One region of the Blautia sp. MCC270 genome, then DNA from elsewhere that is predicted to be linked to it. Evidence: a T-box and tRNA genes for the amino acid it is inferred to sense, from the RefSeq annotation. Region 1 holds a T-box; the other regions hold tRNA genes.
The links. The T-box of region 1 lies ahead of proS (proline--tRNA ligase). A T-box ahead of a tRNA ligase gene usually reads a tRNA of that ligase, here a tRNA-Pro.
Positions count from the first base shown of each region.

Region 2: it encodes a tRNA-Pro, which carries the amino acid that the T-box ahead of proS (proline--tRNA ligase) is inferred to sense. The anticodon was not compared.
Region 3: it encodes a tRNA-Pro, which carries the amino acid that the T-box ahead of proS (proline--tRNA ligase) is inferred to sense. The anticodon was not compared.

Region 1 covers NZ_WQQD01000001.1:14,881-25,018, reverse strand. Annotated here, with positions in the region: gene thrS (threonine--tRNA ligase) at 1-1,457, shown strand, start outside; gene GPK58_RS00100 (shikimate dehydrogenase) at 1,584-2,450, opposite strand; gene GPK58_RS00095 (sigma-E processing peptidase SpoIIGA) at 2,748-3,599, shown strand; gene sigE (RNA polymerase sporulation sigma factor SigE) at 3,616-4,341, shown strand; gene GPK58_RS00080 (alpha-L-rhamnosidase-related protein) at 4,382-5,539, shown strand; T-box leader at 5,771-5,980, shown strand; gene proS (proline--tRNA ligase) at 6,139-7,578, shown strand; gene GPK58_RS00070 (CCA tRNA nucleotidyltransferase) at 7,943-9,283, shown strand; gene GPK58_RS00065 (hypothetical protein) at 9,343-10,138, shown strand, end outside.
Region 2 covers NZ_WQQD01000007.1:13,232-23,369, forward strand. Annotated here, with positions in the region: RNA gene ffs (signal recognition particle sRNA large type) at 1-129, shown strand, start outside; gene GPK58_RS02540 (GatB/YqeY domain-containing protein) at 224-661, opposite strand; gene tadA (tRNA adenosine(34) deaminase TadA) at 784-1,344, opposite strand; partial or broken gene GPK58_RS13270 (family 1 glycosylhydrolase) at 1,648-1,767, opposite strand; gene GPK58_RS02555 (anaerobic ribonucleoside-triphosphate reductase activating protein) at 1,931-2,626, shown strand; gene GPK58_RS02560 (DUF6128 domain-containing protein) at 2,682-3,755, opposite strand; tRNA gene GPK58_RS02565 (tRNA-Pro) at 4,521-4,594, opposite strand; gene GPK58_RS02570 (DUF1284 domain-containing protein) at 4,778-5,218, opposite strand; gene GPK58_RS02575 (biotin transporter BioY) at 5,208-5,759, opposite strand; gene pduB (microcompartment protein PduB) at 6,038-6,760, shown strand; gene GPK58_RS02585 (PcsB-like coiled-coil domain-containing protein) at 6,916-8,304, opposite strand; gene spoVG (septation regulator SpoVG) at 8,570-8,866, opposite strand; gene glgD (glucose-1-phosphate adenylyltransferase subunit GlgD) at 8,924-10,045, opposite strand; gene GPK58_RS02600 (glucose-1-phosphate adenylyltransferase) at 10,042-10,138, opposite strand, start outside.
Region 3 covers NZ_WQQD01000028.1:21,573-31,710, forward strand. Annotated here, with positions in the region: gene GPK58_RS08285 (glycoside hydrolase family 3 C-terminal domain-containing protein) at 1-504, shown strand, start outside; gene GPK58_RS08290 (hypothetical protein) at 1,061-1,543, shown strand; tRNA gene GPK58_RS08295 (tRNA-Pro) at 1,678-1,751, shown strand; gene GPK58_RS08300 (LysR family transcriptional regulator) at 1,847-2,743, shown strand; gene ilvC (ketol-acid reductoisomerase) at 2,906-3,925, opposite strand; gene ilvN (acetolactate synthase small subunit) at 4,023-4,520, opposite strand; gene GPK58_RS08315 (tyrosine-protein phosphatase) at 4,685-5,725, opposite strand; gene GPK58_RS08320 (AEC family transporter) at 5,879-6,823, shown strand; gene GPK58_RS08325 (Cof-type HAD-IIB family hydrolase) at 7,006-7,815, opposite strand; gene GPK58_RS08330 (M18 family aminopeptidase) at 7,833-9,101, opposite strand; gene GPK58_RS08335 (FUSC family protein) at 9,186-10,138, opposite strand, start outside.

The DNA.
Region 1 (10,138 bases):
TCTATTCACAGGGAGACTGGACAGACCTCTGTGCAGGCCCACACCTGATGAGTGTAAAAGGCATCAAGGCATTCAAACTTCTTTCTTCTTCCAGCGCATACTGGAGAGGCAGTGAGAAGAACGCAATGCTTACACGTATCTACGGAACAGCCTATGCTACAAAGGATGAGCTGAAAGAGCATCTGGAGCAGATGGAAGAAGCAAAGAGACGTGATCATAACAAGCTTGGCCGTGAGATGAAGATCTTCACAACTGTAGATGTGATCGGACAGGGACTTCCGCTTATCATGCCAAACGGTGTGATCATGATGCAGGAGCTTCAGCGCTGGATCGAGGATGAGGAGACAAAGCGTGGATACGTAAGAACAAAAACTCCTCTTATGGCAAAGAGCGATCTTTACAAGATCTCCGGACACTGGGATCATTACAAAGATGGTATGTTCGTACTTGGTGATGAGGAGAAGGACAAAGAGGTTTATGCACTTCGTCCGATGACATGTCCGTTCCAGTACTATGTATACAAAGCAGAGCAGCACAGCTACCGTGATCTGCCGATCCGTCTCGGCGAGACCTCCACACTGTTCCGTAATGAGGATTCCGGAGAGATGCATGGCCTGACACGAGTTCGTCAGTTTACTATTTCCGAGGGACATCTGATCGTAAGACCGGACCAGATGGTAAAAGAGTTCAAAGACTGTATCGCACTTGCCCAGTACTGTCTGCAGGTACTTGGTGTTGAGGAAGATGTAACCTATCATCTTTCCAAATGGGATCCGACAAACAAAGAGAAATACATCGGTGAGCCGGAGGTATGGGAAGAGACAGAAGGCCATATCCGCCAGATGCTTGAGGAGCTGAACATTCCATTCACAGAGGATGTGGGCGAGGCTGCTTTCTACGGACCGAAGGTTGATATCAACGCAAAGAACGTATACGGAAAAGAAGACACCATGATCACGATCCAGTGGGATGCACTTCTTGCAGAGCAGTTTGATATGTACTATATCGATGAGAATGGCGACAAACAGCGTCCGTACATCATCCACCGTACATCCATGGGATGCTATGAGAGAACACTGGCATGGCTTATTGAGAAATACGCAGGAATGTTCCCGACATGGCTCTGCCCGGAGCAGGTTCGTGTGATCCCGATCTCCGAGAAGTATAACGATTATGCACAGAAGGTTGAAGCCCAGATGAGAGAAGCAGGGATCCGCTGCTCTGTAGACGGACGTTCCGAGAAGATGGGATACAAGATCCGTGAGGCACGTCTTGAGAGAGTACCTTACATGCTTATCGTTGGTGCAAAAGAGGAAGAAGAGGGTAAGGTTTCCGTAAGAAGCCGCTATCTTGGCGATGAGGGAATGAAAGAGCTTGGTGAGTTCATTAACTTCATCAAAGAAGAGATCAAGAACAAGACGATCCGTAAGATCGAGGTTCAGGAAGAGAAGAAATAAACAAAACAGATGATTGACGGATAAATAAAAGGCGACCCGTGTGATAGGCGGGCCGCCTTTATTTTTGATCCGGCAATATTGAGGCCACGCTGTGATGCGGAGGCGGTCAGTATTGCCGGATATTTTTTATTTAAAATATTTCTCCCTGACGAGTTCAACCGGCATGTCCAGTCCGGTCCAGATGTGGAAAGCCTTTACACCCTGGTGGAGCAGCATGTACATTCCGTTAAAGGTCGGACATCCGGCTTCCCGGGCTTCCCTGAGAAGTCTTGTTTCTCTTGGCTCATATACAACATCGGCTACGGTAAGCTCCGGATGGAACAGAGTCTTGTCCGGGATCACGGTGCCTGTCACATCCGGGACCATTCCCACAGAAGTTGCATTGATGAGGAGATTGCTTTCCTCCAGTGCGTCCTTCAGCGCAGTGTGATCATCCATCTCATGAAGGATCATCTCACATTCTGTCATATGAGACATTTTTTCTGCCATGGCAGCAGCACGTTCCCAGTAACGGCTGGTAGGACGTGCAAAAACATGGATCTTTTTTGCACCCTCCAGGGCGGACTGGCCGCAGATCGCCATTCCGGCACCGCCGACACCCATAACGGTGATAGTGCGCCCCTTTACATCACAGCCGGCATCTCTGGCAGACTGGGTAAATCCATAACCATCCGTATTAAACCCCTTTAATTTTCCATTGTCGTTGCGTACGGTATTTACCGCTCCGATCAGCTGGGCAGTGGGAGAAAGCTCGTCCAGAAGCTCCACGATCTTATTCTTGTTTGGCATGGTCAGGTTAAAGCCCTTGATCCCACAGGCTTTCAGTCCTTCCACAGCCTGGGGAAGGGTCTCCTCTGTTACATCAAAACAGAGATACACATAATCAAGTCCAAGATAACGGAATGCCTCATTGTGCATTAAAGGTGATACGCTGTGTGCCACGGGGCTTCCCAGAAGGCCGGTAAGCCCGGTATGTCCGGTAATATTGATCATTGTTCGATTCCCTCCTGTATCTCATATAATAGAATTTCTTTACGAAATATAATAAAAAATATTTTAGCACTATAAAGTGCGAAAATCAACAAATACAAATATTGTACGGAAATTTATACATTTTTGTCGCTGATTCATAGAAAAAATCTATAAATGTCGATACAGACAGAAACGACCCGATAAGTTAGAAGAATCGACATCCGGATTTGACAAAATATGCAAAGAGCCTGCCCTATAATAAATGCACTTACCAAAGTTGAGAATCGATGGTAGACGAAACAGCAGTGGGGGAAGCTTATGTATCAGAGGATATACATAGATATCGTTTTTATGACGAATTTCCTTATGGATTACATGCTTTTAAGACTTGTGGGAAAATTTCTGCATCTTGACGGGAAACGCAGAAGATGTGTGATATCCGCTGCCTTTGGATCTTTTGTATCCTGCCTGCTTGTATGTGCACCTTTTAAGATCATTTTTCCTGCCGCTGTACTGATCCATGGCGGCTGCGCTTTTTTTATGGCGTCGTTTGCTTTTCGACTGAAAAAAGGCGGCCTTCTTGTAAAAACCATTCTGGCTCTGTATTTCACAGCTTTTGTGGTTGGCGGGATCTATCAGGCACTGGAAACGGAAAGAACCATGACGGTGAAAATATTTCTGCTTTTTCTGGCAGGGATTTATGGCACACTTTATACTCTGGGATGTGTGACCGAGACCTTCCGGTTTGGAAGAAGAAATATTTTTCCGGTCACTTTGAAATATCAGGGGAAGCTGCAGCAGACATACGGCTTTTATGATACCGGAAATCTCCTTATGGATCCTGTGAAAAAACAGCCGGTATCGATCATCAAACAGGAACTTTTGGGAAGCCTGATATCGAAAGAGCAGGTGAAAAAACTGATGGATATTAAAGATAAACCAGAGGCACTGGAAAATACAGGATTTGTCAGTCTGCAGCCGCATTTTCTGAGCTGTCATACCGCAGATGGAAAAAAAGGACTGCTGCTGGCAGTGATCCTTGATGAACTTCTGATCCAGACTCCCGAAAGGGTGGTACATGTAGGAAAACCGGTGCTTGCCATAACATCCGAGCCCTCAGCTTTGGGAGAAGAGTACGAGATACTTTTGAATTCCAGACTATTAAATTGAGAAGGGGGCTTATGTTATGAACAGAGCAGCTGCAAGATCCTATCCGTTTCAGGTGATCCGGAAATTTATGTTCAATCGTCCGGGAGAGGTTTTTTATATTGGTGGAAATGATATCCTTCCGGCGCCGTTGTCAGCGGAACGGGAGGCTGAAGTGATCGAAATGCTGGGAACAGAAAAGGAAAAAGAGGGAAAGTCGGTTCTGATCGAGCATAATCTACGGCTGGTGGTTTATATTGCAAAGAAATTTGATAATACAGGGGTAGGTGTGGAGGATCTGATCTCCATCGGAACCATAGGGCTCATAAAGGCTATCAATACCTTTGATCCGGTAAAAAATATCAAGCTTGCTACCTATGCATCACGATGTATCGAAAATGAGATCCTGATGTATCTGAGGAGAAACAGCAAAACAAAGATGGAGGTTTCCATTGATGAGCCGCTGAATGTGGACTGGGATGGAAATGAGCTGCTGCTTTCGGATATTCTGGGAACGGATGACGATGTGATCTCCAGACGTCTGGAAGATGAGGTGGAGATCGCACTTCTTGGAAAAGCCATCAGCAAACTGACAAAGCGGGAACAGATGATCATCCGTCTGCGATTCGGTATCGGAAACCGGGAAGGAAGCGAGAAAACACAGAAGGAGGTAGCGGATCTTTTAGGAATTTCGCAATCCTACATTTCCCGCCTAGAAAAGCGGATCATGAAGCGGCTGCGGAAAGAAATCGTAAAGTATGAATAGATGAAACCGGAAAAAACGGTTTACCGGACAGGTTTCCCTTATGGAGGAAGTAAAACCAAAAAATATTTTTGAGACACCACAGAGAGATGCGCGTCTTGGATGGACCGGTGATGCAGAAATCTTCTGCCGTACGGCATGCTTCCTTGAAAATACCTATTCCTTCTACCGAAAATGGCTCCGTGATGTGGAGGCAGACCAGACAGAGGAGGGCGGTGTTGCCCATGTTGTTCCGGATATCATTTCCGGAAACGAAGGGGATAATTGGCTCCTTGAGCAGGGAAGTCATTCGGCAGCAGCGAGAAGATTTAAAATTCCGGGAAATACAGTAGAATTTGTCAGAGACCTTCGATATAATAAATACAGAGTGTTTACAGGGCTACAGAATGAACAAAAGAAGAAGGGGTGTGGCAGAATGATCGACATTGCACATGCAAAACAGGAATTCGAAAAATATCTGGATGAATACGACCGGGAGGATGAACAGATCTGTCTGAAAATCGTACATACCTATGGCGTGGTGAAATACGCAGGAGAGATTGCCAGAAAAATGGAATGTTCCGGTGAAGATGTGGAACTTGCGGAGCTGATCGGTCTGCTTCATGATATTGGCCGTTTTGAGCAGATCCGTAGATTTCACAGCTTTGAGCCGGGAACCATGGATCATGCCGTGTTCGGTGCAGAACTTCTCTTCGGGGAGGAGAAGCTGATCCGGCGTTTCGTGGAGGATGATAAATTTGATGAGCTGATTGATGCAGCAATTCGGAAGCACAGTGATTTCAAACTGGAAGGAATCCACGATGCAAGAACACTTTTCCATGCAAAACTGATACGAGATGCCGATAAGCTGGATAACTGCAGAGTAAAGCTGGAGGCGTCTGTTGAAGCCATGCTGGGAGTCTCTGAGAAAGATGCAGGAGAAGGGCTGATCTCACCGGCAGTGTGGGAGTCCTGTCTCAGAAGAGAATCCGTGTTATCCGCAGATAGACATGTGCCGGTGGATTACTGGGTATCTTATCTTGCACAGTATTATGATATTAATTTTCCTGAGACCTGTGAGATCATCGAAGAAGAGGATTATATCACCAGGATCGCAGGCCGGCTGACGTACCAGGAACAGGATACCAGAACTAAGCTCCATATTCTCACAGAAGATCTGAACAGGTATCTGGAGATGCCGGCTGTGTCTGTGAAGGAATAGGAGCATAGCAGTTACTGTTCACTGGCCAATGTCCCACGAGGTGTTTTTTGTGAGCGAAGGTCACAGAAAACCCGAGACATATCGCGCGAATTTATGCGATTAGCATAAATTCTGTGCCTCGCGAAGCGTGTTACTGAGAACGGAGTGAACAGTAACTCATAGCAGGGAGACTTGTTATATTTTTTTGTTTGGGGTTGACTTTGAGGCGGTTTTCGCCTAAAATATATCAAAGATACGGCGATGATGAGAATAGTACACAGGGAATTATCTCAGAGAGGGATCTGCTTTGGTGGAAGGATCCTGTGCGTGAACTGTGGAACCGGCCTCGGAGCTCTGCGTGATTGAAGCGTGGCGTGTGTTTCCGGCGTTAACGGGTGTTGAGAGAACAGCTTTTCAGGCTGTTAACTGGGGTGGTACCGCCGAAGTCATTCGGTCCCTTGTGAGGGATTTGGATGGCTTATTTTTTTGTCCGTAAAACGGGATTGTAAATGCAGTGTACGGTTTATGGGACAGAAGAGTGAGCTGGAAGGATTCCGGATTGCTGTGGCTGCCTGACAGCCGGCAATATGTAACAGATCACAAGAAAAAGGAGATTTATCATGGCAAAAGAAAAGAAATTAGTACAGGCCATCACATCTATGGATGAGGATTTTGCTCAGTGGTATACAGACGTTGTTAAGAAGGCTGAGCTCTGTGGCTATACAAGTGTTAAGGGCTGTATGGCGATCAAACCTGCAGGTTATGCGATCTGGGAGAATATCCAGCATGAGCTTGACCGCAGATTTAAAGAAACCGGTGTAGAGAACGTTTACATGCCGATCTTTATCCCGGAGTCTCTTCTTGATAAAGAGAAAGATCATGTAGAAGGTTTTGCTCCGGAGGTTGCATGGGTGACTCATGGCGGCCTTGATCCGCTGCAGGAGAGACTTTGCGTGCGTCCGACTTCTGAGACTCTGTTCTGCGATTTCTACCAGAAAGAGATCCAGTCCCACAGAGATCTTCCAAAGGTATATAATCAGTGGTGTTCCGTTGTCCGTTGGGAGAAGACAACACGTCCCTTCCTTCGTTCCAGAGAGTTCCTGTGGCAGGAGGGACATACTGCTCATGCAACAGCTGAGGAAGCGGAGCAGCGTACCATCCAGATGCTGAACATCTATGCAGACTTCTGCGAGGAAGTTCTTGCGATTCCGGTCATCAAAGGCCAGAAGACAGACAAGGAGAAATTTGCAGGTGCTGAGGCTACTTATACCATCGAATCTCTGATGCACGACGGTAAGGCTCTCCAGTCCGGTACAAGCCATAACTTTGGAGATGGCTTTGCCAAAGCATTCGGAATCCAGTACACAGATAAAGATAATACACTGAAATATGTTCACCAGACATCCTGGGGAATGACAACCCGTATGATCGGTGCGATCATCATGGTTCACGGTGATAACAGCGGACTTGTTCTTCCTCCGAGGATCGCTCCGGTACAGACTGTGATCATCCCGATCCAGCAGCGTAAAGAAGGGGTTATGGAGAAGGCTGACGAGCTTCTTGCAGCACTGAAGGCAGCAGGTATCCGTGCAAAGGTTGACGCGACAGACAAGAGCCCGGGATTCAAGTTTGCTGAGCAGGAGATGCGTGGTATCCCGCTTCGTGTGGAATGTGGACCGAAGGATATCGAGAACGGTCAGGCAGTTCTCTGCAGAAGAGATACCCGTGAGAAATACACAGTATCCTTCGAGGAACTTGCAGATAAGGTAAAAGAGCTTCTGGATACCATTCAGCATGATATGCTGGAGCGCGCACGTGCACACAGAGAGGCACATACTTACGTAGCAAAGAATTATGAGGAGTTCGGTGAGATCATCAACAGCAAACCGGGATTCATCAAAGCTATGTGGTGCGGTGATCGTGCATGTGAGGACAAGATCAAGGAAGATTTCCAGGCAACATCCAGATGTATGCCGTTTGAGCAGGAGCAGTTAAGCGACGTTTGCGTATGCTGCGGAAAACCGGCTAAGAAAATGGTTTACTGGGGACGTGCATACTAAAAAAATACAGCAGGCCACTTCAAAAAAGTGGGATGATCATATTGCGTTACTGTTCACTGGTAATGTCCCGCGAGGTGTTTTGTGTGAGCGAAGGTCACAGAAAACCCGAGACATACCGCGCGAATTTATGCGATCAGCATAAATTCTGTGCATCGCGAAGCGTGTTACTGAGAACGGAGTGAACAGGAACCATATTGCAGAAACAACGGCGGGGCAAAATATGCTCCGCTGTTTTTATGAATCTATGTTATAATAGCGTTAAGGAAAACATATCAGAATATTATTCGGCTGCTGACATGGAGATAATACAGCGAAATGTAAACGTGTTTTGAACGGACAGCAGCGATCATCAAGAGGAGTTATTATGACGATTAACATACCACAAAAAGTAGAACAGATCCTACATATTCTCAATGAAGCCGGCTATGAGGCATATGTTGTTGGCGGCTGTGTCCGGGATTCCATCCTGGATCGGGTGCCTGGGGACTGGGATATCACTACCTCCGCACTTCCGGAGCAGGTGAAGGAGCTTTTTCACAGAACTGTAGATACGGGGATCCAGCATGGAACAGTAACTGTAATGATGGGCAAAGAGGGCTTTGAGGTGACAACCTACCGTGTGGACGGAGAATATCATGATGGCCGTCACCCGGATGCCGTGACCTTTACCAGGAGTCTTGAGGAAGATCTGAAACGAAGAGATTTTACCATTAACGCCATGGCTTATCATCCGGGGCATGGACTGGTGGATCTGTTTGGCGGAATGGAGGATATCAATAGGAAGATCATCCGTTGTGTCGGGGATCCGGTGGAACGTTTTACAGAGGATGCTCTTCGGATGCTCCGTGCAGTGCGTTTTTCCGCACAGCTTGGTTTTACTGTGGAGGAGAATACGAAAGCGGCACTGGCGCGGATGTCGGGGAACCTGGAGCATGTCAGTGCAGAGCGTATCCAGACAGAGCTTGTAAAGCTTCTGGTATCCGATCATCCGGATTACCTCCGGACAGCTTGGGAGACAGGCCTTACCCGGGAATTTCTTCCGGAATTTGATGCCTGTATGGAAACAGCGCAGAATACCCCCCATCACTGCTGCAGCGTAGGCGAGCACATCCTGAAAAGCCTTACGGAGATCGAGAATGACAGGCTTCTTCGTATCACCATGCTTCTTCATGACATTGCCAAGCCGGTTGTAAAAAAGACAGATGAGAATGGAAGAGACCACTTTAAGACTCACGGACCGGCAGGCGAAAAGCTGGCAGGAAAGATCCTGCGCCGTCTGAAATTTGATAATGTAACGATCCGAAATACCTGTCGTCTGATCCGGTATCATGATCTTCGTCCCACTCCGGACGCTGAGGATGTGCGGAGAGCTGTGAATCTTATCGGAGAAGAGCTTTTTCCGCTGTATCTGAAAGTGCAGAAGGCAGATCTTTTATCCCAGAGTACTTACAGGAGGGAGGAGAAGCTGGCACGGTTAAGCGGTGTGACGGAAGCTTATCAGGGGATTCTTGAAAGAGGTGAATGTACATCTCTGAAAACCCTGGCAGTTTCCGGAAAAGATCTTATAAAGGCAGGACATCCGGCCGGACCGGCACTGGGAGCACTGCTCGAAAGACTTCTTGACTGTGTGCTGAAAGATCCAACCCTTAATACAAAAGAAAAACTTCTTGAAACAGCAGAAAAAGACAGCATAAAAACCGAATAGAATAACAAAAATCCCCCCTGCATAAAATAGAACGTAAAATAAGGCAGGGGGGAACTTTTTTGTATGATTATGGGTTGAGCGTGCTGGAGCAGTATGGGCTTACGGCTTCATTCTCAGGCAGGGTGCGGGGGGCACTTCTGTGCCGGACAGAAAAAGGTCCGGTGATACTCCGGGAATTTCATGGCTCGGAAAAAAAGCTTTCCATGCAGCAGCAACTTCTTGAAAAAATGAAAGAACAGAACTGTCTTGTGGACGCCTATCTCAGAAACAGGGAAGGCGTACTGGTAAGCAGGGACAAAGATTCTGTTCCATATACTGCACAGATCTGGTTTGAGGGACGGGAATGTGACACGAGATCCGAAAACGATATTTTAAAAAGCATCCGGACTCTGGCACAGATCCACAAGATCATGCAGCTTCCTGTGGAAATGGATTATGCGGGAAGAAATCTGCAGGAAGAATATATCCGGCATAATCAGGAAATGAAAAAAATACGCCGTTTTATCCGAAAAAAAGGAGCGGTCAATTCTTTTGAGAAAGATTATCTGAAAAGCGTGGAATGGTTTCTGCAAAAAGGAGAAGAAGCGGCAGCTATGCTGGAAACCACGGATTATAAAAATCTGCGGCAGCAGTCTCTTCAAAGCGGCAGTATCTGTCATGGCGAATATAATCAGCATAATGTGCTGATACTTGGGAAAAACACAGCGGTGACGAATTTCAGTCACTGGAGCTTTGATGTGCAGATGGCAGATCTGTACCGCTTTATGCGGAAAATCCTGGAGAAATACAGTTGGGATCTGCACCTCGCGCAGAAGATGCTTTCTGCATATGATTCCGTACGGCCGCTCTCGGAGT
Region 2 (10,138 bases), on a different contig from region 1:
ATCTGTGAACCGTGTCAGGGCAGGAATGCAGCAGCACTAAGCAGAAGCTCTTGTGTGCCGTGAGGGTGCCTGGGCTGAGTTAACTGTAAAGGTAACGTCTGTGAGACCATTCCGAGGTGCGGCGCGCGTAAAAAAGGTTATAATATATGATCTCTATATAAACAGCATTCCCGCCGGGTCTGTCATTTATGACTGATCCGGCGGGATTTTTTGTACTATTATTTTATTTACAATATCCGGCAACTACCTGATTGATCAGCTTGCCGTCTGCCTTTCCCTTCAGATCTCCCATAACTGCCTTCATGATCTGGCCTTTATTTCCTGTTGCCAGAACATCTGCAAATTTCTCCTCGATATAAGCCTTGATCTCTGCTTCATCCATCTGCTTCGGAGCATATTTCGCAATGATATCATATCTTGCCTGATACTCCTCTTTCAGATCTGTACGTTCTGCAGGGCAGGTGTCGATCTGCTCTTTTGCTGTTTTCAGCTCTTTCAGGATAACTTTGTCTACAAGCTCTCCTTTGATGTCATCACGGCATCCCTCATCAATGGCAGCTTTTTTTACTGCTGCGATCAGTGCGGAAACTGCTTCCTTTGTTACCTTATCTTTGGCCTTCATTGCTGCTACCATGTCTTTTCTTAAAGCTTCAAGTTCCATTTTTTGTTCCTCCATTTTCTGTCGTTCCTGTATCAACGACTTTCGTTTGACCTGAATGGATTTTCTGTCTGTAATAGTGAAATCCATTTATGATTTTATTTTGATATTTTCACAGGATTCTGTCAAGAGTAAATCTCCCGGGACTTTTCGTTCTGTTCCGCTCTCTCTGACTGTGTCTGCCCGGCAAGGCGCTCTGCTTCCTGCTTCTTCAGGATTTTTGCCTGCTTCTTTTTCTCCCGCAGTTCCCTGAAAAATGTGGAAAGCATTTCGGAGCATTCCTCTTCCAATACCCCTTCTGTGATCTTTACCTGATGATTAAAGCCTTCAATCTGAAGAAGATTCATCACAGATCCGGCACAGCCTGCTTTCGGGTTCATACAGCCGATCACCACCTCATCGATCCTGGACTGTACCAGTGCACCGGAACACATCTGACAAGGCTCCAGCGTTACATACATGGTGCATCCCTCCAGACGCCAGTCTCCCAACTTTTTACTTGCCTTTCGGATAGCATTAAGCTCTGCATGAGATAAGGTATTTTTATCTGTATTGCGACGATTGTAGCCTCTGGCTATGATCTTTCCCTCATGCACGATCACGCAGCCGATCGGCACTTCCTCCAATGCACGGGCCTTTTTTGCCTGGCGGATCGCCTCTTTCATAAAACGTTCCTGATCTGTCACGTTTTTACTCCTCCTGTAACTTCACATTCCGGAAAAAGCTCCGGGATTCTATCTGTTCATACTAAGACTGCTCTCAGCCTTCTGTCCGTTCGATTATAACTTTTCAAATATTCCATGTCAATCTACTGCAAAACAGATATTTGCACACAGCCAAAAACGCCACAGAAATTTCCACACTAATTTCTGCAGCGTTTTCTTATTGTATAACAGAAAAACGCAGACAACGGAAGCTCTCGCGAACTCCATTGTCTGCGTCAATGAATGCATTATATCTGCTTTTTTCCGGAAAGTCAAGCAGCCAGATTGGTTCAGTGTACCTGTTCCATCGTCGTTGCGGTCCACGTAGATGTAGCCGTAGCGTTTTTTCAGCTCTGCTGTAGATGCACTGACAAGGTCAATGCAGCCCCAGGAGGTGTACCCCATAAATTATATGTTTTTTTCTTCCATGAGCAAGTCCCCATCTCTGCTTACTGCTTTTCGCAACTCCGCAGGAAACTTACTTGATTCGGTTAAAAAGGCTTGCAGCTTTTTTCGGGGGAGAGTATGCTTGTAGTATCATAAATAAGAGAAACAAGGGGATTTTCCTATGAAAATATGTGGCTTTAACAAAACAACCCTGCTGGATTATCCGGGAAGGGTAGCCTGTACCATATTCTTAGGCGGCTGCAACTTCCGCTGCCCATTCTGCCAGAATGGAGCTCTTGTCGTGGAGCCTGACACCCAGCCTGAATATTCCCAGGAGGAAATCCTGGCTTTTCTAAAAAAAAGAAAGGGGATTCTCGATGGCGTCTGTATTTCCGGCGGTGAACCCACACTTGCACCGGAGCTGCCGGAATTTCTCAGCAGGATCAGGGAACTGGGCTATGATGTGAAGCTCGATACCAACGGTTCCCGCCCCTCCGTGGTAAAAAATCTCGCAGCAGCTGACCTGATCAACAAGGTTGCCATGGATATCAAGGCCTGTCCTTCCAACTATCATGTGCTTACCGGTGTACATGCTGATCTGGATGGGATCCGGGAAACTGCCGGATGGCTGCTGGACGGACACCTTGATTATGAATTTCGTACAACAGTTGTGAGGGAACTTCATTCCGAAAAAGATTTTCAGGAGATCAGCCGGTGGTTAAGCGGTGCAAAAGCTTATTATCTCCAGGCTTACCGGGATTCCGACGGAGTTCTGATACCGGGATTCTCTGCCTGCTCCGAGGAAGAAATGAAAAACTACCGGGATATCCTGTCTCAGACGATCCCGGTAGTAGAAATTCGTGGTATGGAGCTGTGATCTGCGGATTTGCAAAACTGTTTGCTTATCTGCATGGATGCCGAAATTTTTCTGATCAGATGTTAATAAAACAGTACCAGTATCCTCCCTTTCCGCCTGGGATATGAATATCCGGACATTCCTTAAAGTAGGGAAAGCCAAACATATTGGCCATAAACCGTTCCTGCTGGCTGTATCCACCGGGTACTCCCAGTATGTACTGTCCCCGGGGATTTCTGCACAGCAGAAGATGGCCGAAATTCTGATATCCGTACATGACAAAACGGTTGCTGCAGAAGCAGCCGTTTTTTCTGCATAAGGCACTGCAGTCCGATGGTCTGATCTTGCGGCAGTCTGTGAAATAGCCGTCATTAAAGGGATCGTCACAGGGTATTCCCGGAAGTGGACGAGATGGCTCCGGTCGCGATGGTTTCGGCGGATGCGGTGACGGCTGGCCTGGCCGTGGTAGTTCCGGCGGATGCGGTGATGACTGGCCTGGTCGCAGTGGCTCCGGCGGATGCGGACTGGGAGCCTGATATGAATTTCCGGTTTCCGATGTCTTTAATACATCCTCCTGAATCTCCTCCACCGTCATGATCCTGTCTGACTCCTTCTGATTTTCCTGCACTTCTGGCAAGGTTCCATCTTTTTGATTTTCTTCTTCCTTTTCTTCCCGCTCTCTGCCTGTTTTCTCCGCCGCCTTCTGATATTCCGTTCCTGTTTTCTCCGTTTCCTTCCGAGATTCCGTTTCTTTTTTCTTCCACTCGCGGAAATTCTCCGGCCGGATCGGCTGATCATCCCATTCCGTTCCCCAGAATCCGCCGGCATCGGAGATCAGAAGCAGTCCTCCAAGCTCCTGAAGACTTTTTCCCATGCCTCCAATATCCCCTGTATCCGTCTCCAGTGCGCACTCGATCCGTTCCCGCCCGGTAACACAGCTTCCGATCAAAATACCATCCATCAGCCCTTCCTGCCGCACAAACCCATACACTCTGCACCGACTTCCAGGCTCCAGTCCAACGCAGCGCAGATGAACCTCCACCCGGCATTTTCTATCCCTGGCCTCCACCCTCACATAACCGCTGCTGCCATCTTTTTTTCCTTTCCGATACTCGTACACATACGCAACAAAACGCTGATATCCAGCCAACGCACGTCCCTCCGGTATTTCGGTTTCGTTAATATATATGAAGATCGAGAGAAATCATTCCATCAACTGAAAAAAGCTCCAGGATGTACAAACATAAAAAAGAACCCCTCAACCAAGGGATTCTCAAGCTATTAGTCGAAAGAATACGGCTATACCCGAATCAGTACACCGAAACAGAATATTAACAGACAGGTGAAGAATTAAGACGTACAGAAAATTTGCGCATTTGTCAAAAAAGCATTACTATCTTAGAACATTTTGCGCTTGTCAGGATTTTCCGTATATGCTACACTGTACGGGAACAATCGTGTTACAGGGTGGCTGACCTCTAGTCCCAAAAGGATGGAGGTGGTGCTGATGAACAACAATTATTTTGACTTCAAAGATCTTATGGCTTTTGGCATGTTCATTCTAGCATTGCTTACGTTCGTATTAACGTTTTGTAAGTAATTCTTTACATAGAAAAACCACCCCAAAACTTTGGCCGAGTACAGGGTGGGATTTTCTAATCTTCTCTTATAAGGTCAACCCCTTGTGGGCGGTTGTTCTTTATATCTGTATTATAGCACTGCTATTTAAAGCATTCAAGAATATTTTCATCTGTAAATATAAAAAGGCCCCTGGTGGTCCATGCTCGGGACATTCACCAAAGGCTTTCTCATTTCTTTTCTCATTGAGGTAACACAAGGTAACACAAACTTACGTTCTCTTATTTTTCACAAACAAAAAAAGAACCCCTCAACCAAGGGATTCTCAAGCTGTTAGTCGAAGCGACAGGATTTGAACCTGCGACCTCTGCGTCCCGAACGCAGCGCTCTACCAAACTGAGCCACGCTTCGTTATTCTGTTTCAGTTGTTTGTGTTTTGCTCAACTGCAAGAGCTATTATATTAGAGTTTCTGTACTTTGTCAATAGAAAAAATTAAAATTTTTCAAAAAAATCGAATTTTTTCTTTTTTCCTGCTTCGGGCATACTTTTTTTTGCAGACCCGAAGCAGTTTTTGGAAAGGTTCTTATAAATATCTATGCCCAGCGGCTCTTCTGTTCTTCGCAGATACTGTTCCACTGGCAGTTTCCACAGATTTCCTTACGTTTATCCATCGCAAGGATTTTTTCCTGGACTTTTTTTGTAAATTCGCTGAAGTGCAATGTCTGTCCGGCTTTCAGTCCACATTTTTCCAGCACGGCATTGTCATACTCTGCCACTTTATCTCCGGCTTCGCAATGTCCGCCCAGATTATTCGGACAGGCAGAACAGATCTCATCCGTATCCACATGAAGCCTTATTTTCTTTCCCTCCAGAAAAATCTTCAGCATCTCGGCCATATGTGCAGTAAAACCGTTACTGTAGCCTTCCCCCTTAAAATACGCCAGGCACATACCATGATGAGGGCGCAGAGGAATGACTATTTCCTCTGTGCCCTCATCAGAAGCATATGCCGCAGCACTGCTTTTATCTTGCATATTTACGTACCTTTCCTGATAAAACATAAGCCAGTGCAATCTTGATAAGATCCGGAATGATAAACGGGAACACACACCAGCCAAGAACTGCCATAAGGCCTACCGGACCTGTGCTTCTTGTGTAGGCAAGCATAAACCATGCGGTTCCAAAGGCATAGCATACGATCAGTCCAACGATCATGGAAATGATCTGAACGACCGGCTTTCTGCCAAAAACGTGCTCAAATGCCCACATAACAAGTGCGGAAAAGATAAATCCAATGATATATCCGCCTGCATTTCCGAGAAGAGCTCCAATGCCTCCGGAAAATCCTGCAAAAACCGGAACTCCTACTGCTCCAAGAAGAACGTAAACCAGAACTGCCATAGTTCCTCTTTTCCCTCCAAGCACACCAACTGCCATAAATACTCCGAATGTCTGCAGAGTAAACGGTACCTGTGCCGGAATGGAAATCCATGAGCAAACTGCCATCACTACTGCAAAAACTGCAATGTAAACAAGATCATACGTCTTGCTTCTGCCTGCTGCCACTGTTGTCATAATAATCTGTATCCTTTCTTTCCTTTTCTGCTTTTCCTGTCGGAAGATCATTCCTGTCCTTTATAAATGATATCCGCTCTTTCGCTGTTAACAATTTAACACAGCAGGATTTGAATGTCAACTTAATTTTATTTTTTAAGTTTACATTTTACAATGCCGTTTACTACTATGTAAACCTGCCATTTACAAATGATATTGTCAATTTTCACTTTCAAATTCCCCTCTCTGATGCTATACTGAAACCAATGAGTTTTCAGCAAAAAGGGGGATTTTTCCACATGGATATACACGATATTCATAACATCAGCACCAACTGCACACGTACTGAATTTGTAGGGACCGCAGTCCTTGACACAATCGGACTCGTGATCTCCGGAGTTGATGATTCTCTGCTTAAAAAGATGAACGTAGGTACCCAATACCACTGTCTGGGGCTTTTCAGTTCCCGAACAGGCGCTGCCGGCCAGATCACAGCTATTGACGATGCAGTAAAAGCCACAAATACAGAAGTCCTTTCCATTGAACTTCCAAGAGACACCAAGGGCTGGGGTGGTCACGGAAACTATATCGTCCTTGGCGGAAATGATGTATCCGACGTGCGTCACGCCATTTCTCTGGCTCTGGAACTGACTAACAAATATGCAGGTGAGGTCTACATCAGCGAATCCGGCCACCTGGAGTTTGCTTTTTCCGCAAGTGCAGGTCCTGCTATCCATAAAGCCTTCGGCACACCTCTGGGTGAAGCATTTGGTTTCATGGCAGGTTCTCCGGCTGCTATCGGTCTTGTGATGGCAGATAATGCCGTGAAATCCGCAGCAGTATCCATTACACAATATATGACTCCGAATATCGGTACCAGTCATTCCAATGAAGTGATCATCGCCATCTCCGGTGATGCCAGTGCTGTAAAAGCTGCTGTACTGGAAGGCCGTCAGACAGGCCTTGAGCTTCTCATCGGTATGGGAACCTATCCGGAGATCCCGGGTACGCCGTATCTGTAAAATCTCCGGATTGCAGGAAATTTGTGAATTTCCACACACTACACTTCACGAAACACATATCTGCGTCATGCATACAAAAGCAGCGCTGCAAGGATCAGCATACGATCCTGCAGCGCTGTATTTCTCTTAAATATTCTCCTCTGGATTTTCCCGGATCAGCCCACCTGATATACATCTGCAGACTGAAGTCCGAAGCTTAATGCCTCAGAATGGCTTCCACAATAGATATCCACATGTCCGTAAGGAGTTCCCAGATCCTCTACCGTATAAACAGTGCCGTTGATCAGAAGCTTGGTCCCAAACGGAACACCTGCCATAGCAACGGTACGTCCTGCTGTCGGAACTGTTCCGCTGGCTGTAAGATTGCCGGCTGTACCGCAGCACTGTGCACAGTTGCAGTATGCGGTCAGTGTAAAGTTTCCAAGATATGTTCCCTGACTGGAAGAACCGGAATCGGACGTATCCGCAGAGGCATCTTCCGTCTCCTCGGAAGCTGTCTCATCATTGGAAACCTCCTCAGAAACCTCCTCCTGGGAGCTGTCCTCGGAAACATCTTCGGAACTTCCGGACTGTACATCATCCGCTTCCTCTTCCTCCTCTACAACAATGTCTGTACTTGTAGAGCTACTGGAAGACTCGGTTGTATCCTCCTCCGGATCATAGCCATAATCATCGTCAGAATCAGCCTCTTCACTGTCCTCGTTATCCTGATCGGCTTCTTCCTGGGCTGCCGCTTCTGCTGCCTGTCTCTCAGCCTCTGCTGCCGCTTCAGCCTTAGCTTTCTCTTCTGCAGCCTTCTCCGCCTCTGCCTGCTGTACCAGAGCGGTAATACTGCTGTCTGCATTACTGATATCTGCCATCAGCTGCTGAGCCTCTTCCTGGCTGGCGCTGATCTGGTTTACATAAGAGTTAATATCATCGCTTGTGCTGGAAGCCATGGACTGCACTTCCTGCTGTTTAGCTGCACGCTCCGTCATCAGATCATCGATCTCTGCGGACTCCGTCTCAACCTTTTTCTCATTCTCCTGGATATTCTTCTGAAGACTCACATATTTATCCAGCATGTCTCTGTCGTATGTAGAAATCTGTATCGCATTCTCCGCGCGATTGAGGAATTCTGCAAGGCTTTCGGAAGAAAGCAGTGTCTCCAGTGCGGAAGTTCCGGCATTTTCATACATATATGCGATTCGAAGCTTCATGGATTCATACTGATCTGCAGAAGCTTTCTTTGCTTTTTTCAGTTCTTTTTTTACTTTATTTAATTCATCTTCCTTCTCAGCAGCCTGGATACTAAGCTCAGAAATGCTGTTGGTAAGATCCTCATACTGTGCGTTTAAATCAGCCAGATAGCTCTCCAGCTCCTGCTTCTTGCTCTCCAGTGTGCCGATGCTGCTCTGTACCTGCGCAAGACCCTCCTCAGCGGCCTGTTTCTCCGCCTGTGCCTCTGCGATCGCAGCGTCTGTACCTGATGCATATACGGTGCTTCCCATGGAAAGGGTCAGCATACCTGTAAGCAGTAATGTGAAAACTTTTCTATTCTTCATATAAACACCTTTCGTCCTTTCATGGATTCTAGTATAACACATTTTTCATAAAAAGCAATAATTTTATTTTATTTCTGTAACAAATACGTAATAATTTAAATTTTTATGAACTGAAAAGCGTTTTTTTGTTTTCCGGAGCATAAAAAAACTGCCCTCTCACAGATTTATCTGTAAAACGGCAGTTTTTATTCTATGCTGTTTCAATCCAAAGATCATCAGCTACGAGAATACTTCTCTGATGTAATCCCCCCTGAAGCTACTTCTCTTACTCCGCAGCCTCCATAAGAACCTCATTCTCAGCTTCCTCAGCCATTACTTCCTGATACTTGTCCAGGATGATCGTCTGGATCTGCTCTCTTGTTGCTGAATTGATCGGATGTGCGATGTCACGATATTCACCGTCGCTTGCCTTACGGCTTGGCATTGCGATGAACAGCCCCTTCTCACCTTCGATCACCTTGATGTCATGTACCACAAACTCATCATCTATTGTGACAGACACAACGGCCTTCATTTTCCCTTCTTTTGCTACCTTCCTCACACGTACATCTGTAATATTCATTGCTACTTGCCCCTTTCATTTCGCTAACCGTATCTGCGGAAAACTGATCTTCCGCATTTATAATACGTAGCGTTCGTTTTTCTCTACGACGATCTTCACTTCTCCTTCTTCGCCGCAGTAATATGAATTCGCCCGGATGGTATCCCGGCTCTCAACAATGCAATTCTCAATATGCGTATTATCTCCAAGATATACGTCATTAAAGATCACAGAGTTTTTGATCACACAGTTATTTCCTACAAATACATCACGGAACAGAACAGAATTCTCCACGGTTCCGTTGATGATACATCCGCTGGACACCAGACTGTTCTTCACAGTTGCACCCGGATTGTACTTAGCAGGAGGTACATCTGCGATCTTGGTTTTGATCGCCGGCTCCTGTTTGAAGAAATAGTTCCGGATCTCCGGTTTCAGGAAATCCATATTTGTCTGATAATAAGCCTCTGCAGTAGAGATATTATTCCAGTAGTTATCGATCTTATATCCGTAAATCCTCTTCAGATTTTTGTAACGGATAAGAATATCATTTACAAAATCATGCCTTCCTTCCTGGGCAGCACGCTCGATCAGTTCGATCAGCTGCCTTCTTCGGATGACATAGATACCAGTAGATACCGTATTATAGGAGGAAACGATCGGTTTCTCCTCAAATTCCTCGATCCGACAGTCCTCATTCATGCGAAGAACACCAAATCTCTCAACCTGGCTCTGATCCTTGCATGTAGTACATACAACGGTAACATCTGCCCGCTTTGCGATATGATACTCCAGGACTTTATTGTAATCCAGCTTGTAGATTCCATCGCCGGAAGCGATCACCGCATAGGGTTCATGACTGTTCTTTAAAAAGCTCAGGTTCTGATAGATCGCATCTGCAGTACCCTGATACCATAAGCTGTTATCTCTGGTAATGGTTGGAGTAAAGACATAAAGTCCTCCCTGTTTTCTTCCGAAATCCCACCATTTGGATGAACTTAAATGCTCATTAAGGGAACGGGCATTATACTGTGTCAGCACAGCAACCTTCTGGATATGTGAATTTGCCATGTTGCTGAGGGCAAAGTCGATCGCGCGGTAACTTCCTGCAATAGGCATTGCCGCGATTGCTCTTTTGTTTGATAATTCTCTCATGCGGTTATTATTACCGCCTGCCAAAATAATACCTATCGCTCTCATTCTTTCCCACCGTCCTTTGCTGCAATTACCTGGCCGGCTGCCAGTTCTCCGTCAGGGTAGTCTTCTTTTGTTGTAACACCGGCGATAGCGGTA
Region 3 (10,138 bases), on a different contig from region 1:
TGCACCCATTCCGCGATTCGTCCGGAAAAAGAGCTCAAGGGCTTCGAAAAAGTTTTCCTGAACCCAGGCGAGACCAAAACAGTAACCATGGAGCTGGACAAGAGAAGCTTCGCATGGTACAATACAGAACTTCACGACTGGTTCGCAGCCAGCGGCGAATATAAGTTCCTTGTCGGTACCTCTTCCAGAGATATCCGTCTTGAAGGCAAGATCCATCTGAACAGCAGCCAGGAACTTCCGATGCATGTTCATATGAACACCACCCTGGGCGAACTGTTCCGCAACCCGAAAACAAGCGAAACAGCAAAAGAGCTTACAGCAAAATATATCTCAGCTATGAACGTCGGTGAAGAGTCCTCTTCTGAAGCCGCTTCCGAAGCTGTCACCGAAGAAATGACAGAAGCCATGACCGACTCCATGCCATTACGTGCGCTGGTAAGCTTCGGCGGGTATTCCAGAGAAGAACTTACAGAAATTATTGAAAAATTAAATAAACTGATATAATTTCACAGGACATCCTCTGCCGCACGAATTATACTTACATAAAAAGCTGCGTAAAACGACATAATTGGACAGCTATAGCAGTTTCAGATCGCTTGACAAGCATTAAAGCGGATGTTATCATTACATATGGTTCAAAATCTTGAATCAAACAACAGAATAATCCGAAAAAATTACTGTCGCTTAATCTAACATTAAGCGGCAGTTTTCACATTCTCTTCATTTTCCTTTCACACAATGCACACATTTTTTTACTATATTATTAACTGTAGATAGCAAATGCTAAACAATCTTTTTCTTTTTCATACTTTTTGCCGGGAGTCAGCACAACTCCCGGCCTCCTTTTTTTATTCTTCAGGTAGTTCGCCTGCATTTTCTATTATTATTAAAGATATAAAAATATGTCTTGTTTTTTCTTATTATATATATTATACTAGTCAAGAACTTATTGTTCCCGTCCATTTTGTTCTTTGATAATTTCATAGACTTCACACTCGAAACATGATACAATATCCGCACAGAGAAATATGCGGTACAATTTTTGTGGGAGGATGCGCATATGCTAGATCAGAAAGATTTGGAATTATTAGCCGGTATGATAAACCCGATCAATGTCCAGCTGGGCAATATAAATAACCGATTAGATGGTATCGATGCCAGACTGGATGCAGTGGATACTCGTCTCGACGGTATCGACGCTCGTCTCGATGCTATGGATGTTCATTTTGACGGTATCGACGCTCGTCTCGATGCTATGGATGTTCGTTTTGACGGTATCGACGCTCGTCTTGATGCTATGGATGTTCGTTTTGATGAAATAGATGCCCGCTTCAACCGGGTAGAAAACAGACTTGAAATGATCGATCTGAAATGTGATACCAACAGAAAACGCCTGGACGACCTTTCACTGGATGTTAAGCTTGCAGAACGGGATATCCGAAAAGATATCAAGAATTTACAGGACACAACAGAAACTCTTGTCGTTGTACTTCAGGGAAGAGGTATTTTACCTGACCCAGGTAACACAATACAGACAGCCTGATCATATCATGTAAAGAGTGTGAAGCCTATGAAAGTATCAAGGGATCACACTCTTTATTATCATCCATACAACCATCTTTCTCCTCAAAAAATGGTTGCATTTACAATTTGTTTATGTTATAGTTATATGCGTTGCGGGGTATGGCGTAGCTTGGTAGCGCGCACGGCTGGGGGCCGTGAGGTCGCAGGTTCAAATCCTGTTGCCCCGATATTTCTAACAAATTCAAGGATTTCCGAGGTCTGATGACTTCGGATTTTTTTATTACCTTTATTACCTTACTATTTTTCGAAAGGAAGGTTTTGCATGCAGGATAATCTGTCTCTTTATCATATTTTTTATACGGTAGCACGTACCGGCAGTATCTCCCACAGTTCCCGGGACCTTTATATCAGTCAGCCTGCTATCAGCAAGGCGATCCAGAAGCTGAAGCAGAATCTGGATACCGTTCTTTTTAAACGCAGTTCCCGGGGTGTCACTCTGACCCCGGACGGTGAGCTTCTTTTTGAAAAAGTAAAAGAAGCTCTTTCACTTCTGGATGAAGGAGAAAATTCCATTCGCCATAACCGTTCCCGGGACATTCCAAAGCTGCGTCTGGGCGCCAGTTCTACTCTTACCAGATATGTACTGCTCTCCCACCTGGAAAACTATATTGCACGTTTTCCTCATGTACGTATCACAATTTCCTGCCAGTCTACTTATCAGACGCTGCAGCTTCTGGATGAGGAAAAAATCGATCTGGGACTCATCGGACGGCCGCAGAAGCTTCGGGGATATTATTTTCAGCCTCTTTTGAAAATCCAGGATACCTTTGTCTGTACACAGCAGTATCTGGAAAATCAGAAAAAGCTCTATCCGGATGAACCTCTGATCCAGGCAGCAACTTTCATGATGCTGGATGAGGACAATATTACACGTCAGACCGTGAACACTCAGCTGAAAGAACATCATGTGGAATTAAGTCATATTCTGGAAGTAACAACTATGGATCTTCTGATCCAGTTTGCGGAAATTGGTCTTGGGATTGCATGTGTGATCCGTGATTTTGTAAAAAAAGAGCTCGAAGAAGGAACTCTGGTGGAAGTACCGGTAGGATTTTCTTTTCCGCTGCGTGAGATCGGGTTTGTATGCAGACAGAAAGATACTGATTCGGCTTTGATCGCGCCATTTTTTGATGATGAAACAGGGCATCCGGATAAATAAAGGAATGAAAAAAAATCCCATCTGATCATTGCGACCAGATGGGATTTTTAAATTTCAAAAAAGTTTCCTACCACTGTATTACGTGTGTGACTTCTTTGACTCAAACTTCGCTGCGCTTCGTTCGAGTAGCGCAAAATTTATTGCACCTGCAATAAATTTTGCTTAGTTATTAATAAGCTTATCCTCGCCGTTCCAGCTGTAGAGTTTACGGATCTCTTCGCCGACTTTCTCAGACTGATGCTCAGAAGCTAATTTTCTCATAGCCTTGAAGTGTACCTGTGCACCTGCATCGGACATGTCGAGTAAGAACTCTTTTGCGAATGTACCATCCTGGATATCGGAAAGAACTTTCTTCATTGCTTTCTTTGTATCCTCTGTGATGATCTTCGGTCCTGTGATGTAATCGCCATACTCAGCTGTATTGGAGATAGAATATCTCATTCCGGCGAATCCTGACTGGTAGATCAGGTCAACGATCAGTTTCATCTCATGGATACACTCGAAGTATGCGTTTCTTGGGTCATAACCAGCTTCAACAAGTGTCTCGAAACCAGCCTGCATAAGTGCGCAAACACCACCGCAAAGTACAGCCTGCTCACCGAAGAGGTCTGTCTCTGTCTCTGTACGGAATGTTGTCTCAAGAACACCAGCTCTTGCTCCGCCGATTCCAAGTGCATATGCAAGTGCGATATCCTGAGCTTTACCTGTAGCATCCTGCTCTACAGCGATCAGACAAGGAACACCTTTACCAGCCTGATACTCGCTTCTTACTGTATGTCCAGGTCCTTTCGGAGCGATCATTGTAACATCAACATATGCTGGTGGTTTGATGCATCCGAAATGAATGTTGAAGCCATGAGCGAACATAAGCATGTTGCCTTCCTCAAGGTTCGGCTCGATATCCTTCTTGTAAAGTGCAGCCTGTTTCTCATCGTTGATCAGGATCATGATGATATCTGCTTTCTTAGCTGCTTCAGCAGATGTATATACCTCGAAGCCCTGCTCCTCAGCTTTTTTCCAGGATTTGCTTCCTTTGTAAAGACCGATGATTACATTACATCCGGACTCTTTAAGGTTCAGTGCATGTGCATGTCCCTGGCTTCCGTATCCAATAATCGCAATTGTCTTACCATCTAATAATCCGAGATTACAGTCTTCCTGGTAAAAAATCTTATTTGCCATTTTACTTTCCTCCTCTGATGTTTACAACATCTTCTTCATAAAAATTATTTATCGTTAAGAGAGTAGCTGCTCTCCTAGCAAACATATGTAAAAATTTTTACAGGTACCGGACATCGTCACTGCCTCGTGACAGACCTGTGATTCCTGTTCTTGCAAGCTCAAGGATCTCATAGTCAGCCATCAGCTCCACAAACGCCTGCAGCTTGTTCTGGCTTCCGGTCATCTCCATAATAAGAGAATCCTTACTTACATCCACCACCTTGGCACGGAAGATATCTGCAACAGAAAGAGCTCCCTGTCTCTGTTCCGGCTTCACAGCAACCTTGACGAGCATCAGCTCACGGGCAACGCTGTCGTCCTGTTCAAGGACCTTAACATCCCGTACATCTTCCTGCTTCGCCAGCTGCTTAGTGATCTGCTGGAGCATCTGATCATCTCCCTCACAGACAACTGTCATACGGGAATATCTCTGATCTGCAGTCACTCCTGCGGTAATGCTGTCAATATTATATCCACGGCGGCTGAAAAGACCAGCCACACGGCTAAGGACTCCGGAGGTATTATCCACAAGGATGGATAGTATTCTCTTTTCCATAATACACCTGCTTTCAACACTTTTATGTATAGAAAACCGACTTCGTCAGTTAACGCTTTAATCTAATAAACCCTTGCTTTCTTACCATTATAACAACTTCGAAAATTTTGTCAATCAAAATTTCCTGCAAAATCCCTTCAGGCTGATAAGAAATGTTTTTATCCTCAGATCAGATATTTTTTCTTAAGCTCCTCGGATGCCTTTGGTGTCAGATAAAGTTTTTTCCGAAGGAATCTTTCAATTCCTCCGTTTTCTTTTTCGATGACATCAAAAACTGTATTGATATAGGACTCCTTCACCTGATAGAAGGCTTTCAGATCTGCAAGCTTCCGGCTGTTTTCCGGCCAGTCTGCCCGGTAAAGCCTGCGCATATATTTCAGTTCATCTTCCAGACATGGATTCGACCGCATATAATCCCTTCGTATCGTTTCCTTAGGTACACCCAAAGCAAAGAGCAAAAGTGCTGTTCCGACTCCTGTCCGGTCTTCTCCTGTGGCACTGTGAAAAACAACAGCTCCATTCTTTACATGAAGCAGGACGTCCAGAAAACGTGCATACTGCTTCAGAGAATACTCATCCGTAACGAAATTCCGGTACCAGTCCTGCATATACCGGTCTACATCACCATAGCAGGACATCACATGTTCAAAAAAGCTGTTTCCACTGCTGTCCTCATCCCGGATTGGAATGTGATAATACTCCACTCCTGCCATGATATCATCCGGTTTTTTCTTTACTTCTGCAGCTGACCGGAAATCGATCACTGTTTTTACATTATATTCTTCTGAAAGGATCCGGTTGTCTGCAGCAGAAGCATGATAGATTTCTCCGCTGCGCAAAAGTTTTCTGGGAAGAATATGCGAACCGTCTACTGTCATCAATGCACCCAGATCTCTTGTATTCGGAAGATTCTGAAGCGGAAGCCTGCTTCCTTTTGGAAAACCAACCGCAAGATCCGGATTCAGTACTTTAAGAAGCTGAAGGCAATCCTGTACCTCCTGCTCTGTCATATCAAATTTATAACGCTTCTGACGTCTGGTTATGATCACCAGATAATTGATGATCAGCTGCTTTTCACCGGTTTTATCGGTTCCCTCACGGCGCATGTACGCCCAGAGAATATCTTTACACGGAAGACTGTTGAGCATCATATGTCTGGTAAACACAAAAAAGCCATCTTCGATCCGTATTTTTCCGTATCTCATTTTCTTTCCTTTCTCCTTCTCAACCCCTGTGCTGCTTTCTTCGCAACACTTTTTATCATACCAGAAATCTCCAGTCCCGTATACCTCGTTTGACAATTTTCGTAGTTTGGATATAATAAACAGAGAAATTTTACCACAGGGAGGCTTTCTTTTATGGACAATCTTATTTTCTGTCTGAATGTTACCGTGCCCATCTTTCTTACGCTGCTCCTGGGATATTTTTTCCGGAGGATCGGACTGTTTGATGAAACATTTGTCAATCGTATGAACAAATTTGTGTTTGTCATCCCCCTGCCTGTGCTTCTGTTTCAGGACATCGCTAAAATCGATATCTATGAGGCCTGGGATCCCAAGATGATTCTTTTCTGTTTTGCGATCACATCGCTCAGTATTATGATCTCCGTGCTCCTGTCCCGTTTTCTCCACCCTTCCGATATCCGGGGCGAGTTTATCCAGGCATCCTACCGCAGCAGCGCAGCGATCCTTGGTATCGCCATTATTCAGAACCTTTACGGAAATGCAGGTATGGCACCACTGATGATCATTGCCAGTGTCCCTCTTTACAATGTAATGGCTGTTGTAGTTCTCTCTGTCTTTAAACCCGGTCAGGGAAAAATAGATGGTACCGTTCTGAAGCGCACTTTAAAGGGAATTGTCACCAATCCCATCATTCTCGGCATTGCAGCCGGTACACTCTGGTCCCTTCTTCGTCTTCCATTTCCGAAGATCCTGGACTCTACGGCAGGCAATCTTGCAAAAACCGCCACTCCTCTTGGCCTCATGGCTATGGGCGGATCTCTGCACTTCGGAAAAGCCTTTTCCCGGCTGAAAGCATCTGTTGCCTGTACATTTATGAAACTTGTCGGTTATGAAGCACTTTTTCTTCCTCTTGCCATCCGTTGCGGTTTTACAAAGGACAAGCTGGTTTCCATCATTATCATGCTGGGGTCTGCCAGCACCGTTACCTGCTTTGTCATGGCAAAAAACATGGGACATGAGGGTTCTTTTTCTTCGGGAGTCGTGCTTCTTACCACATTATTCAGTGCCTTTACCCTGACACTCTGGCTGTTTATCTGCAAAGGTCTGGGACTGATCTGATATTGCAGCTTCTGCATATTATCTACCCGGAAAAATCTGTAACATAAAATGCTGTAAGAACTATGATTTCTGGTTCTTACAGCATTTTTTTATAAAAGCATATTCACATAAAGCTATCATTTCTGATGTGGATGTTTCTGTTCTTACAATCTCATAGCCTACAAAACAAACGAAGCATTTTCTCAGATCAGCTTCAGATATTTCAAGCCATCCCGAATGCCGTAGTGGAACATATCAGACGTAACATAATCTGCCAGTTCTTTGATCTTCGGAGAAGCATTTCCCATGGCAACCTTTGTTGCAGCGTATCCAAACATGGCAAGATCATTGTTGCTGTCTCCAAAAACAACGGTATTCTCCCACGGAATATCAAACAGGCGGATCACAGCTGCGATCCCAACAGCCTTGTTAAAGCCCTTTGGCACCAGTTCAATGGTATTTCCCACAAACGAACTGCTGCCTTCATGGCGGATGATATCATAGTATTCTGATAAAATGGATAACGCTGCCTCCGCATCACATCCCTCCGTCATTTTTGCACTGATCTTATTGATCCGCATACAATCCTCATTTCCACGGATAGGCCTCCATTTATCGCCCAGGGATTCTGTGATCAGACTGGCATACCAGTTCACTTCATCGGTATACTCCTCTTTGTCATAATACATAAAATCCGCGCCTTCCATTACCGGGATCAGTCCGTATTTTCTGAGAACCTCCACAGAAAGCTTTGCAACCTCCGGCGTCATCTCTTTATTAAAAAGTCTCTTCCCGTCCTTCTCAATGGTGGATCCGCAGGCACTGATCATTCCCGTAAAAGGGATCTGCTCCAGATACCAGGATACAAACGCACGACTTCTTCCTGTGCAGAGCCACGCTTCATGTCCGTTATCTACCAGCGCACGGATGGCTTCTATGGCACTGTCCGGCACTCCTTTTTTCATATCACAGACTGTTCCGTCCGCATCAAAAAATACTGCTTTTCTGCTCATTTTCCTGTCCTCCGATATCACCTGTAAAATACCTTTGCCGCACGGATCAGGCTTTCCGTATCTTTCACTCCAGCTGTTTCATAAGCGGAATGCATCGCCAGCTGCGGCAGACCGATATCGACCGTATTTATGGCTGCCTGGGTATTGGAAATATTTCCCAGAGTGGAACCACCGGCAATATCAGAACGGTTCACAAATGTCTGATATGGCACATCTGCTTCTCTGCAGAGTTCCTTGAAGATTGCTGTGGAAATCCCATCGGTACAATATTTCTGATTGGCATTATATTTGATCACAATTCCACCATTCATCACCGGTCGGTTTACAGGATCTGCCTTGTCTGTATAATTCGGATGTAATGCATGTGCATTGTCCGCAGAGATCATAAAGCTCTCTGCAAGGGCCATCAGATAACTTTCCTGATCTCCGCCAAGGGCCAGATTGATACGAAACAGTACATCTTTAAGAAATGTGGATGCAGCTCCCTGCCTGGTAGTGCTTCCCACTTCTTCATTATCCAGTACACAGTGGACTGCAATGACCTTCTTCTTATCTGCCTGGAGAAAGCCTTCCATTGAAGCGAAAGCACACTGCAGATCATCTAATCTTGGACTGGAAACAAATTCATTCCTGGATCCCCAGATCGTTCCGGACATCCGGTTATAGAGAAACAGATCATGGCCCAGGATATCCTCCGGACGGATCTCTGCCTCTTCTGCCAGCATCCGCATGAAGTTTCCTTTTTCGCCACTGCCACTGTACAATGGAAGCATATCCTTCTGGACATTATAATGATAGCCTCCATTAATATCCCGGTTCATATGGATCGCAAGGCTCGGGATCATGACCAGATCTCTATCAATATCTACAAGCTTTTCCAGAATTTTTCCGTTTTTGTGGACGATCATGCGACCTGCCACAGAAAGGGGACGGTCAAACCAGGTAGAAAGGATCATTCCTCCGTACCGCTCCACATTCAGCTTCACATAAGCTCCGTTTACAGACATCTCCGGATTTTCTTTTATTTTAAAAGACGGGGAGTCACTGTGACTTGCAATGATATGATATCTCCTGCAGTCATTGACAGGAATGGAAAATCCGATGATCGCGGAATGATTTCTCATGACAAAATATTTTCCGCCCTTTTCCAGCTCCCAGCGCTCCTCTTCCTTCAATTCTGTAAAGCCTTCCTCCAAAAAACGTCTTCTTGTTTCCTCTGCCGCCTGAAAGGCTGTAGGACTTTTACTGATAAATTCCAGCAGTTTTTCTGTTGTTTCTTCGTACATAATCTTCTCCTCTGTCGACCCGGTAATATCCAGGCTGTTATGCTATTACCCATTATACGGCAAAACTTTTTTCAGGGCAATATCTCAGATTTCTGCACTCTTTCGTACCCACATATGCTGCACAAGCTTATCCCCAAGCTTATTTGCGAGCATAGTATAAATTGAACTAAATACATTGGCTCCAATACGGAGCAGCACTGCTGCCGGCATTCCAAACAGTCCTGATGCAATGGACAGTGCTCCAAATGTATTAAATGCAGTCTGCCACGCATAACCTGCGGAATATCCCACACCGATTCCTCCGATCATTCCAATATAGGGATACATAGATTCCGGAAGTATCAGATAAAGCACTGCAAACAGAATACAGCCAACGATGTTGAACATAGCTCTTTTTCCGGCCCTTCCCCTGCAATCCGCGGTAAACGGCAGACACACGGACATACAGGCAATTCCGGCCCACATTGCTCTTGGGAGTCCCAGAAGAGACATGATCAGCATAGCGCTGGAAACGATCAGCGTCAGTCTTAAATACCACCTGCCTCTTGCGGAATGCAGATCAAATTCCCGGAACAGGTCCAGAAACGTCCTGCGATACGGGCGGTTTTTCTGATTCTTATAAAAAACTACCATGCAGAGAACCATTCCGGCCAAAAGCCCCTCTACACGAAGCAGATACGCCTTTCCGGTTACGTCATATCCCATCAGAAGCAGATATCCGAGAACAAATGTGGAATGGTTATACATAATTACATTATGGCATCCCAGGGTCATCAGTAACAGGATGCTTATCGCATTAACAAAAAATGCCGGTACCGGTGAAACCATGTTGGATAATCTCGGTCCTGCGATCAGAATACAGAAAATCCCGGCAATGGACAACAATCCGTGGGACGTCCGGATTCCGAAATCCGCCTGTCTTAAAACCAGCACTGCCAGTAGTACGGTTACTCCTACAACACTGTTGTCATTGCCGGTTATCTTACTGTACAATGTCACAACCGCCACACAAAATGCCATGACAAGATACACTTTAA